DNA from 2 places in the Variovorax sp. SPNA7 genome. Region 2 is predicted to be linked to the other one. Evidence: predicted binding sites of a transcription regulator. Region 2 holds the regulator's gene; the other holds the start of a gene.
What was found. Region 2 encodes LexA, which represses DNA repair genes until DNA is damaged. Its sites were predicted from a motif close to ACTGTATNNNNATACAGT; they were not measured.

Region 1: imuA (translesion DNA synthesis-associated protein ImuA) is a predicted target of LexA. The motif match lies at 3,617-3,634, and genes of this name have one in related genera.

What each region holds. Positions count from the first base shown of each region.
Region 1 covers NZ_CP138513.1:3,593,134-3,598,561, reverse strand. Annotated here, with positions in the region: gene ilvD (dihydroxy-acid dehydratase) at 1-309, shown strand, start outside; gene RZE77_RS16850 (porin) at 426-1,553, shown strand; gene RZE77_RS16845 (Bug family tripartite tricarboxylate transporter substrate binding protein) at 1,566-2,531, shown strand; gene RZE77_RS16840 (aldo/keto reductase) at 2,548-3,435, opposite strand; gene imuA (translesion DNA synthesis-associated protein ImuA) at 3,648-4,454, shown strand; gene RZE77_RS16830 (Y-family DNA polymerase) at 4,423-5,428, shown strand, end outside.
Region 2 covers NZ_CP138513.1:3,207,238-3,212,665, forward strand. Annotated here, with positions in the region: gene lpxK (tetraacyldisaccharide 4'-kinase) at 1-528, shown strand, start outside; gene RZE77_RS15035 (Trm112 family protein) at 509-691, shown strand; gene kdsB (3-deoxy-manno-octulosonate cytidylyltransferase) at 688-1,461, shown strand; gene adk (adenylate kinase) at 1,598-2,254, shown strand; gene RZE77_RS15050 (asparaginase) at 2,282-3,271, opposite strand; gene lexA (transcriptional repressor LexA) at 3,345-4,028, shown strand; gene RZE77_RS15060 (hypothetical protein) at 4,157-4,525, shown strand; gene RZE77_RS15065 (D-2-hydroxyacid dehydrogenase family protein) at 4,618-5,428, shown strand, end outside.

The DNA of each region.
Region 1 (5,428 bases), 390 kb from region 2:
GTCGCGATCCTGACCGACGGGCATCTCTCGGGCCTGGTCTGCAAGGGCCTCGTGGTGGCCGAGGTGTCGCCCGAAGCCGCGCTCGGCGGGCCGCTCGGCCTCGTGCGCGATGGCGACGTGATCACCATCGACCTCGATGCACGCCGCCTCGACATCGCATTGACCGACGCCGAACTCGCCGCCCGCCGCGCCGACTGGCAGGCGCCCCCGCCGGCCTTCGACACCGGCTGGCTGCAGCAGTACCGGCGCAACGTGAGCCCGCTCTCGAAGGGCGCCGTGCTCGTGCGCACCGAACGCCCCGAGCCCTAGGCCTTTTTCACCCGGCCTTCGCCAACCGGCGCGCACCCCCGCGCGCACCCGGTGGCGCAGCCCTGCGCGCGTACCCGAGTTTTTCAACCAAGAGAAGAAGCAGGAGACAAGAAAACATGAAGAGATTCTTGATGGGGTCGGCGCTGGCGCTGGCCGGCAGCGGCGCGGCGCACGCGCAGTCCAGCGTCACCGTGTTCGGCGTGGTGGACCTCGGCGTGCAGTACACGAAAGGCGAGGGCGGCGGCTCGGTCAAGGCGCTGTCGAACGGCGGCCTTTCGACCAGCCGGCTCGGATTCCGCGGCACCGAAGACCTGGGCGGCGGCCTGCGCGCAGGCTTCTGGCTCGAAGGCAGCCTGAACCCCGACACCGGCACGGGCCGGCCGAGCAACAGCAACAACCAGGCGAGCGGCGCGGGCACGGCGGGGCCGATCACCTTCGACCGCATGTCCTTCGTGAGCCTGTCGCACCAGAAGTTCGGCGAGCTGCGCCTGGGCCGCGACTTCATTCCCACGCACTACAACAGCATCTACTTCGATCCCTTCAACGCCAATGGCGTGGCGCGCGCAGGCAACCTCACGTTCGCGGGCGCGGGCACCGGGCCGCTGCCCACCGGCATCACGGGCAGCAACACCGTGAGCTACTGGCTGCCGGCCGGGCTCGGCGGCTTCTACGGCATGGCGATGATCGGCACCGGCGAGAACGACTCCACCGCACCCAACCGCGACGACGGCAACTTTGCCGGCGCGCGCTTCGGCTTTGCCGCGGGCGCATTCGACATTGCGGCGGCCGTCACGCGCTCGCACTTCAATGCCACCGCCGCCATCGGCAACTACACGCATGCCAACATCGGCGGCACCTGGGACGCGGGCTTTGCGAAGTTCTTCGCGCTCTACAACAAGGTGACGGTGAAGCTCGCCGCCGGCACGGTGCGCAAGAACACCGCCGAGATCGGCGCGCACATTCCGGCCTTCGAGGTCGGCCGCATCCGCCTGAGCTACGCCTACCTGGACGACCGCAGCGACGAGAGCCTGCGCAACGCCAACGGCATGCCACGCAACCGCGACGACGCGCGCCAGTTCGGCATCGGCTACGTGCACAACCTTTCGAAGCGCACTGCGCTCTACGGCACCTATGCGCGGCTCATGAACGGCGGCCAGGCGCGCTATGTGGTGAGCGGCGGCGTGGCGCCGGCGGGCGGCAAGCGCTCTTCGGGGTGGGAGTTCGGGGTGCGGCATCTTTTCTGAAAGGAGCCTTTCATGCGACGCAGAGACCTGGCCCTTGCGGCCCTTGCAACGACGATGCTGCCCGGTGCGGCAGCCTGGAGCGCCCAAGGCAGCTATCCGGACAAGCCGCTGCGCCTGATCGTGGGCTTTGCGGCCGGCGGCGGCGCCGATGCGCTCACGCGCATCATCGCGGAGGGGTTGTCGAAACAGCTCGGCCAGCAGGTGATCGTGGAGAACCGCCCCGGCGCCGACGGCGTGCTCGCGGCGCAGGCCACCTCGTCCGCCAAGCCCGACGGCTACACCTTGCTGATGGGCACCAACACCGCGATGGTGGCGGCGCCCACGCTGCGGCCGACGCCGCCCTACGACCCGTTCAAGGCCTTCACGCCGATCAGCTCGGCCGGCCAGTTCTCGATGTTCCTGGTGGTGCCGGCCAGCCTGCCGGTGAAGAGCGTGAACGAGCTGCTCGCCATGGTGTCGGCGAAGCCCGGTGCCTACAACTCGGCATCGAGCAACAGCGCTTCGGAACTGGCCATGCTGCAGCTCCTGGGCGAGCGCAAAGTGGTCAACGCGCGCTACAAGGGCGACATGCAGGCCATGACCGACCTGCTGGGCGGGCAGATCCACATGATGTTCACCACCGGCACGCTGGCGCCGGGCTTCGTGAAGGACGGGCGCATCCGCGCGCTGGTCACGCTGCTGCCGCAGCGCAGCGCCTTGCTGCCCGACGTGCCCACGGGCGGCGAGCTCGGGCTGGGCAAGCTCACCATCACGCCCTGGGCCGGCTTCTTCGGGCCGCCGGGGCTGCCGCAGGCGATCACCGACAAGCTGTCGCAGGAGCTGCAGAACACGCTCAAGCGGCCCGACGTGCATGCGCAGCTGGTGCAGCAGGGCTTCGAGGGCTATGGCATGAGCCCCGCGAAGTTCGCCGAATTCTTCCGCGCGCAGTACGAGGCCTTCGGCGCCACCGTGCGGCAGCACAACGTGAAGTTCGAATAGCCGCGGTTGTGGCGGCTCAGAGCCCGATCGATTCCGCGTTGCGGCGCCAGAACGCCGCATCCGGAAATGCGCCGGCGCCGGCCGCGGCGTTGTCGGCCATGTGCTCGGCGCGGCTGGTGCCGGGAATGGTGCAGGTCACGGCCGGGTGGCTCAGCACGAACTTCAGCAGCACCTGCGCCCAGCTCGTGCAGCCGATCTCGCCGGCCCAGGCGGGCAGCGGCTTGCCGCGCAGCCGGCGCAGGAGTCCGCCGCCGCCGAAGGGCATGTTGACGATCACCGCCACGCCGCGTTCGGCCGCGAGCGGCAGCAGGCGCTCCTCGGCCTCGCGCGCGTCGAGCGAATAGTTGATCTGCAGGAAGTCGAGCTTCTCGGCGCGCAGCACGGCCTCGACCTCGCGGTAGGCCGAGGCCGTGTAGTGCGTGATGCCGATGTAGCGCACGCGGCCTTTCTCTTTCCAGCCGCGCAGGGTGGCGAGGTGGGTCTTCCAGTCCATCAGGTTGTGCACCTGCATCAGGTCCATGCGCTGGGTGCGCAGCCGCGCGAACGACTGCTCCATCTGCGCAATGCCGGCCTCGCGGCCCGAGGTCCAGACCTTGGTGGCGAGAAAGGCCTTGTTCTCGCGCGGCTTCGATGCGGCGGCCAGCAGCTCGCCGGTGGTTTCCTCGGAGCGGCCGTACATCGGCGAGCTGTCGATCACCGTGCCGCCGGCCGCGAACAGCGCGTCCAGCACGCCGGGCAGGCGCTGGTATTCGTCGCTGCCGGGGCGCTGGTCGAAGCCGATCCAGGTGCCGCAGCCGACCACCGGCAGGGCTTCTTGCGTGGAGGGGATGGGGCGGGTGTTCATCTTCAGGCGGCCTTGCTGCGCGGATGCGGGGGGAAGCGCCGCGCCGGCGCACAGCGCCATGCCCAGGCGCAGCAACTGGGCGCGCGTGAGGAAAAGACCGTTTGCCGGCAGGGTCACGGGAGAAAAAGTCCTTCGGGGGTGGCGTTGCCGTTACGGCTTTCAGTATCGGCCGGGACGGCGCACAGGGCCACCGCGCAAGGAAAGCCCCTCCAGCCGGCTTTCCAGTTGCGACGCATGGAATACTGTATAAAAATACAGTTAACAGTTGAATCATGGGCCTCCCTTTCCTCGACTCCTTTTCCGCTGCCGCGGGCCGCGGCGTCTGGCATGCCGACGAGCTCGGCCTGGCCGATGCACAGGTGGTTGCCACCGGCCATGCCGCGCTCGACGCGCAGCTGCCGGGCGGCGGCTGGCCGGTCGGCGCCATGACGGAGCTGCTGCAGACCGCGCCCGAGGCGCATGTCTGGCGGCTGCTGCTGCCCGCGCTGGCGCAGGCGGTGCAGGCGCACGGCGGGCCGGTGGTGCTGATCGGCGCGCCCTACGAGCCCTGCGCGGCGGCGCTCGCGGCGCAGGGGCTGCCGGTGGAGGCGCTGATGTGGGTCCGCAGCGACGCGCCGGCCGCGCGGCTGTGGGCCTGCGAGCAGGCGCTGCGCTGCGCCGACGTGGCCGCCGTGCTGGCCTGGCTGCCGCAGGCCCGGGTGGGCGAGCTGCGCCGGCTGCAGCTGGCGGCCGCCCAGCACGACGTGCTGCTCTTCGTGTGCCGGCCCGCATCGGCCGCGCAGGGTGCATCGCCGGCGCGGCTGCGCCTCCAGGTGGAAAGCTGCGAGGCCGATGCGTCGCAGATCGAACTGCGCATCCTGAAGCGGCGCGGCCCGCCGCTGGCCGCGCCGGTGATGCTGCCGGCGCGCAACGAGCGCATGAGCGCATTGCTGGCCGCCGCCCGGCTGCGCCGCAAGCTGCGGCTGCAGCAGCAGGGCACGGTGCCGGCCGGCGAAGCGGCGGCCTCGGCCACGGTGGTGCGCATCGACGCATGGAAGGGAGGCCCCAATGCACTGGATCGCATTGCGGTGGTCGCTTGATGCCGACACGCCCGATGCCCCGGTGCTTCCCACGCCCGAGGCGCTGGGCTGGTGGGCGCTGCGCTACACGCCGCACGTCGCCTGGCAGGACGAGGCGCTGATGCTCGAAGTCTCGGCCTGCGAGCGCCTGTGGGGCGGGCGCTCGTCGCTGATGCGCCAGCTGGCCCACGAGAACCCCGCGCCCGGTGCCGTGATGCGCGGCGCGCAGGGCGCCACGAGCCTGATCGCGCTGGCGCGGCTGCGCCTGTTCGAGCGCAACGAGAACCGGCCCAAGGACATTCCCGCCGGCCTGCCGCTGGACACGCTGACGGCCGCGCACCCCCACCTCGACCTGCTCGCGCGCCTGGGCTGCCGCACCTGGGGCGAGGTGGCGGCCCTGCCGCGCGGCGGCCTCACGCGGCGCTTCGGCGCGGAACTGCGCAAAGCGCTCGACACCGCCTGGGGCCTGTGCCCTGAAAGCCACGACTGGCTCACGCTGCCCGACGTGTTCGAGCAGAAGCTGGAGCTGCCCGCGCTGGCCGAGACCGCGCCCGAATTGATGTGGTCGGCCAACCGTTTGCTCGCGGCGCTGCAGATCTGGCTGCGCGCGCGCCAGCGCGGCGCGCGCGCGCTCGAACTGCAATGGACGCTCGACCTCAAGCGCTTCAACGGCGTGAACCTGCCGCCGAACCAGCAGGTCACCGTGCGCACGGCCGAGCCCACGCAGGACATGGCGCACCTGCGCCGCCTGCTGTCCGAAAAGCTCGCCCTCACCACGCTCGCGGCGCCCGCGAGCTGGCTCAGGCTGCGCACGCTCGAAACCGATCCGTGGGCCGGCGCCAGCACCAGCTTCCTGCCCGAGGACAACCGCAAGGGCGACAAGCTGCACGAGATGGTCGAGCGGCTCAGCGTGCGGCTCGGAGCGCACCAGGTGGTGGTGCCCGCGGCGCAGGCCGACCACCGGCCCGAACGCAAGCAGGCCTGGCGCCCCGCGC
Region 2 (5,428 bases):
CTGGCGCTGGCGCGCGACATCGAGATCTGCGTGTTCGACGACCGCGGCGTGGGCAACGGCTGGCGGCTGCCCGCGGGGCCGCTGCGCGAACGCTGGCCGCGCCCGTGCGACCTGGTGCTCCACAGCGGAGAACATCCCGCGTTCGAGGGCGGCTACACCGCCACCCGTGCGCTCGCGCATGACGCCGTGGCAAGCGACGGCAAACGCACGCCGCTCGAGGCACTCGCCGGCGAACCGCTGATCGCGCTGGCGGCCATTGCGCGGCCCGAAGCGTTCTTCGGCATGCTGCGGGCGCGCGGGCTGACGCTTGCCGAGACGATCGCCCTGCCGGACCACTACGATTTCGAAGGCTGGCAGCGTCCTGCCGGCACCGGGCAGCGCCTCGTCTGCACCGAAAAAGATGCCGTCAAGCTGTGGCCCAGGGCGCCCGATGCGCTTGCGGTGCCGCTGGACTTCGCACCCTCGCCAGAATTCTTCGCCGCGCTCGACGCAAAGCTATCATCGCTCGATGGATACCAAGCTGCTTGAACTGCTCGTCTGCCCCGTCACCAAGGGCCCGTTGACCTGGAACCCCGAGAAGCAGGAGCTCTGCTCGCGCAGCGCACGCCTGGCCTACCCGGTGCGCGACGGCATTCCCGTTCTGCTCGAGAACGAAGCCCGCACGTTGTCCGACGAAGAGCTGGGGCTGTGAGCTTCACCGTCCTGGTGCCGGCCCGGCTGGCTTCGACGCGGCTGCCCAACAAGCCGCTGGCCGACATTGCCGGCCTGCCCATGGTGGTGCGCGTGGCCCGGCGTGCCAGCCAATCCGCAGCCGCGCGCGTGGTGGTGGCCGGCGACGATGCATCCATCGTCGCGGCATGCAGGACGCATGGCGTGGAAGCCATCCTGACCCGCCAGGACCACCCGAGCGGCTCCGACCGCCTGGCCGAAGCCTGCGAGCAACTGGGTCTGGACGGCAATGACATCGTCGTCAACGTCCAGGGCGACGAGCCGCTGATCGATCCCGCGCTCATCGACGCCGTGGCATCCGCGCTGGCCACGCATCCGGAAGCCGCCATGAGCACGGCGGCCCACGAGATCGACTCGCTCGACGACTTCCTGAATCCAAACGTGGTGAAGGCGGTGCTCGATGCACAGGGCAACGCGCTGTATTTCAGCCGCGCGCCCATTCCGTGGTGGCGCGACGGTTCCGCCAACGGTGCGCCGCCTTCCGTGCTGCCCGCACCGGCGCCGCTGCGGCACATTGGCATCTACGGCTACCGCGCCGGCTTCGTGCGCAGCTTTCCTTCGCTGGCACCCGCACCCGTCGAGGCCACCGAAGCGCTCGAACAGCTGCGCGCGCTGTGGCACGGGCATCGCATCGCGGTGCACGTCAGCCATGTCGCACCTGGGCCCGGCGTCGATACCCCTGCGGACCTCGAGCGCGTGCGCGCGGTCTTCGCCGCCGATCCGGCGCGCTGAAAAAGTGCGCTGCTGCGAGGGCGGCAGCGGAAAATCATCACGCTGTCGCATGCTATCCTCGACGCAACTCCGCCTTGCCCCGCTCCCGGGCTGACGCTTGGCGCGACACAAGATCGAAGAACCCTCCGAGGACACCATGAGACTAATTTTGCTGGGCGCGCCCGGGGCGGGCAAAGGCACGCAAGCGGCCTTCATCTGCCAGAAATACGGCATTCCTCAAATTTCGACCGGTGACATGCTGCGCGCTGCCGTCAAGGCGGGCACCCCGCTCGGGCAGCAGGCCAAGGCCGTCATGGAGTCGGGCGGCCTCGTGAGCGACGACCTGATCATCAACCTCGTGAAGGAACGCATCGCGCAACCCGATTGCGCCGGCGGCTTCCTGTTCGACGGCTTCCCGCGCACCATTCCGCAGGCCGACGCCATGAAGGCGGCCGGCGTCAAGCTCGACTACGTGCTCGAGATCGACGTGCCGTTCAGCGACATCATCGAACGCATGAGCGGCCGCCGCTCGCATCCTGCGTCGGGCCGCACCTACCACGTCAAGTTCAATCCGCCCAAGGTCGAAGGCAAGGACGACATCACGGGCGAAGACCTGATCCAGCGCAAGGACGACGAGGAAGAAACCGTGCGCAAGCGGCTCGAGGTCTACAGCCAGCAGACGCGCCCGCTGGTCGACTACTACTCGGCCTGGGCCAAGGCCGATCCGGCCTCGGCGCCGAAGTACCGCGCCATCCAGGGCGTCGGCAGCGTCGAAGAGATCAAGCAGCGCGCACTCGCGGCCCTCAGCAGCTGAATCTCGTCGGCTGCCCGCGGCCGCCGCTCAGGCGGCCGCCGTTTCCATCAGTTCCAGCATCAGTGCGATGCGCGCCTTGACGGGCGTCAGCGCACCGGCGTCCCGCAGCAGATCGCCGGGCTTCGGCAGGATGCGTCCATTCGCGCAGCGGGTGGCACGCAGCACCGCCACGCCGGCATCCTGAGCCCGCAGTGCCGCTGCCTCGAGCGCATGGTGCACCGTGCCATTGCCGGTCGCGGCCACGACCAGCCCGCGAACCGGTTCGGCAACGCCCGATGCGCGCTCCTGCAGCAGCAGATCGACGAGCGCGCCGCTTGCGCCTGCATGGCTGGTGACGATCTCCACGCGCGGCCAGCGCACCGCCGCCCCTGCCTTCGCTTCAGGAATCTTCGAGGCCCCGCCCACCGCCTGCGGCCAGTCGCGCAGGCGCCGCACCGCGCCCTCTTCCACGTAGCCGACCGGCCCTGCATCGCCCGATGAAAACGCGTCGGGGCGATAGGTGTGCACCTTCTGCACATCCAGCGCGCCGTGGATGGCACCCGCGCAGACCACCGTCACGCCATGCGCCGCCGGCGTGGCCGCGACGGCGATCGCATCGCGCAGGTTCTGCGGACCATCGGGCGAGAGCGAACTGGCCGGGCGCATGGCGCAGGTCAGCACCACGGGCTTGCCGGGCGCAAGCACCGCCTGGAGGAAGAACGCCGTTTCCTCGATGGTGTCGGTGCCGTGCGTGATCACCACGCCCGCCACGTCGGCCTCGGCCAGCCAGGAGGCGCAGCGCCCGGCGAGCTGCAGCCAGACGTCGAAAGCCATGTCCTTGCTGTCGAGCTGCGCCACCTGCTCCGCGACAAGCGCCACGCCTGCGGGCGCGTCGATGCCGCCGAGCAGGTCCGCCACACCCACCTCTCCAGCGGTGTAGCCGATGTTGTCGGCGCCGCTCGCGGCCCGGCCTGCGATGGTGCCGCCAGTGCCCAGGACCACGACGCGCCGCAGGCTGGGCGAAAGGGAATTAACCATGGGTTGCCAACTTTTAAAAACTGGTTAAAAATACAGGTACTGGATATTCAGCCAGTGCCGCAAGGAACCACATATGCAGTTCGCCGTGAAGCTTACCGCCCGCCAGCAGCAGATCCTGGACTTGATCCAGAGCGCCATCGCCCGTACCGGCGCGCCGCCCACGCGGGCCGAAATCGCCAATGAGCTCGGGTTCAAGTCGGCCAATGCCGCCGAGGAGCACCTGCAGGCCCTGGCCCGCAAGGGCGTGATCGAACTTGTCAGCGGCACTTCGCGCGGCATCCGGCTCAAGGGCGACGCGCTGCGTTCGCTCAACGAGTCGCGCCACCGTGAAGGCGGCCAGTTCTCCCTCTCGCTGCCCGGCATGTCGCAACTCGCGCTGCCCCTCATCGGCCGCGTGGCGGCGGGCTCGCCCATCCTCGCGCAGGAACATGTCGACCAGACCTACTACGTCGAGAACACGCTGTTCCAGCGCCAGCCCGACTACCTGCTCAAGGTGCGCGGCATGTCGATGCGCGACGCCGGCATCATGGACGGCGACCTGCTCGCGGTCCAGGCCACCAAGGAGGCGCGCAACGGCCAGATCGTGGTGGCCCGGCTGGGCGACGAAGTCACGGTCAAGCGCCTCAAGCGCAACAAGCAGGTCATCGAGCTGCACGCCGAAAACCCCGACTACCCAACCATCGTGGTCCAGCCCGGCGAGCCCTTCGAGATCGAAGGGCTGGCGGTGGGCCTGATCCGCAACACCATGCTGATGTAGGCCGCGCAGCCTGCACCCCATCCGGCCGCAACAGGTGGCGGGCGTATGGCGCTTTGTCGCCATCACCCTGTTGCGTCCATTCAAAGAAATCCTGCCTGTGTTCAACCTCAGACTTTTTTGGAGTTCACATGGGAATCGCCCTCCTCGCCATCGCTGATTTGTGGATGCCGCTGCAATCGCTTGCAAGCCGGCTGCTGCCGGCACGCCGTCCGGCTCGCCGAGACACCGGCAGCACCTCCGCCGGGTTGCGCTACGTCGCGGTCCGGCCGGCCTGCACGGCCCGCGCCCAGGCGGCAGCTACCAGCACAGCGCCGGCACCGGTGCGGCCGCTGCGCGTCATTCGCGTGGTCGACGGCCACCAAGGCGACAAACGCAGCACCAACCGAATGGTGATTTCGGGCCGCATGGCCGATGTCTGCGCCGAGCTCGACCGCCTGGCGGCACTCGAGGCGATGGAAACGATCAGCACCGCGCCCCGCTCCACCCAGCTGCACTGAACCCGTGCAACCCCCGGTGACCGTTACCCGGGGTGGGTATCCAAACGTTCACACGCGCGTCATGCCAATGCTGCGAGGCACAATGGCACGCCATGAACATTGTGATCCTCGACGATTACCAGGACGCCGTGCGCAAGCTGCGCTGCGCCGCCAAGCTGGACGCGTACGCAGCCAAGGTCTACACCAACACGGTCAAGGGCATCGGGCAGCTCTCGGTTCGGCTGAAGGATGCCGACGTGATCGTGCTGATCCGCGAGCGCACCCACATTTCTCGCCAGCTGATCGAAAAGCTTCCCAAGCTCAAGCTCATTTCGCAGACCGGGCGCGTCGGCGGCCACATCGACGTCACTGCGTGCACGGAGCGCGGCGTGGCGGTGGCCGAGGGCACCGGCTCGCCCCAGGCGCCTGCCGAGCTGACCTGGGCGCTGATCATGGCGGCCATGCGCCGCCTGCCGCAGTACATCAGCAACCTGAAGCACGGGGCCTGGCAGCAATCGGGGCTCAAGTCGGCCTCCATGCCGCCGAATTTCGGGCTGGGCTCGGTGCTCAAGGGCAAGACGCTCTGCATCTGGGGCTACGGCCGCATCGGCCAGCTGGTGGCGCGCTACGGGCAGGCCTTCGGCATGCAGGTGGTGATCTGGGGGCGCGAGGCAAGCTGCGCCAAGGCCCGCTCCGACGGCTTCCAGGTGGCGCAGAACCGCCACGAGTTCTTCGCCGCGGCCGACGTGCTGTCGGTGCATCTGCGGCTCAACGAGGAAACCACCGGCCTGGTCAAGCTCGAGGATCTTTCGCGCATGAAGCCGACGGCGCTCTTCGTCAACACCTCCCGCGCCGAACTGGTCGAGGCCGATGCGCTGCTCGCTGCGCTCAACCGCGGCCGGCCCGGACTGGCGGCGGTCGACG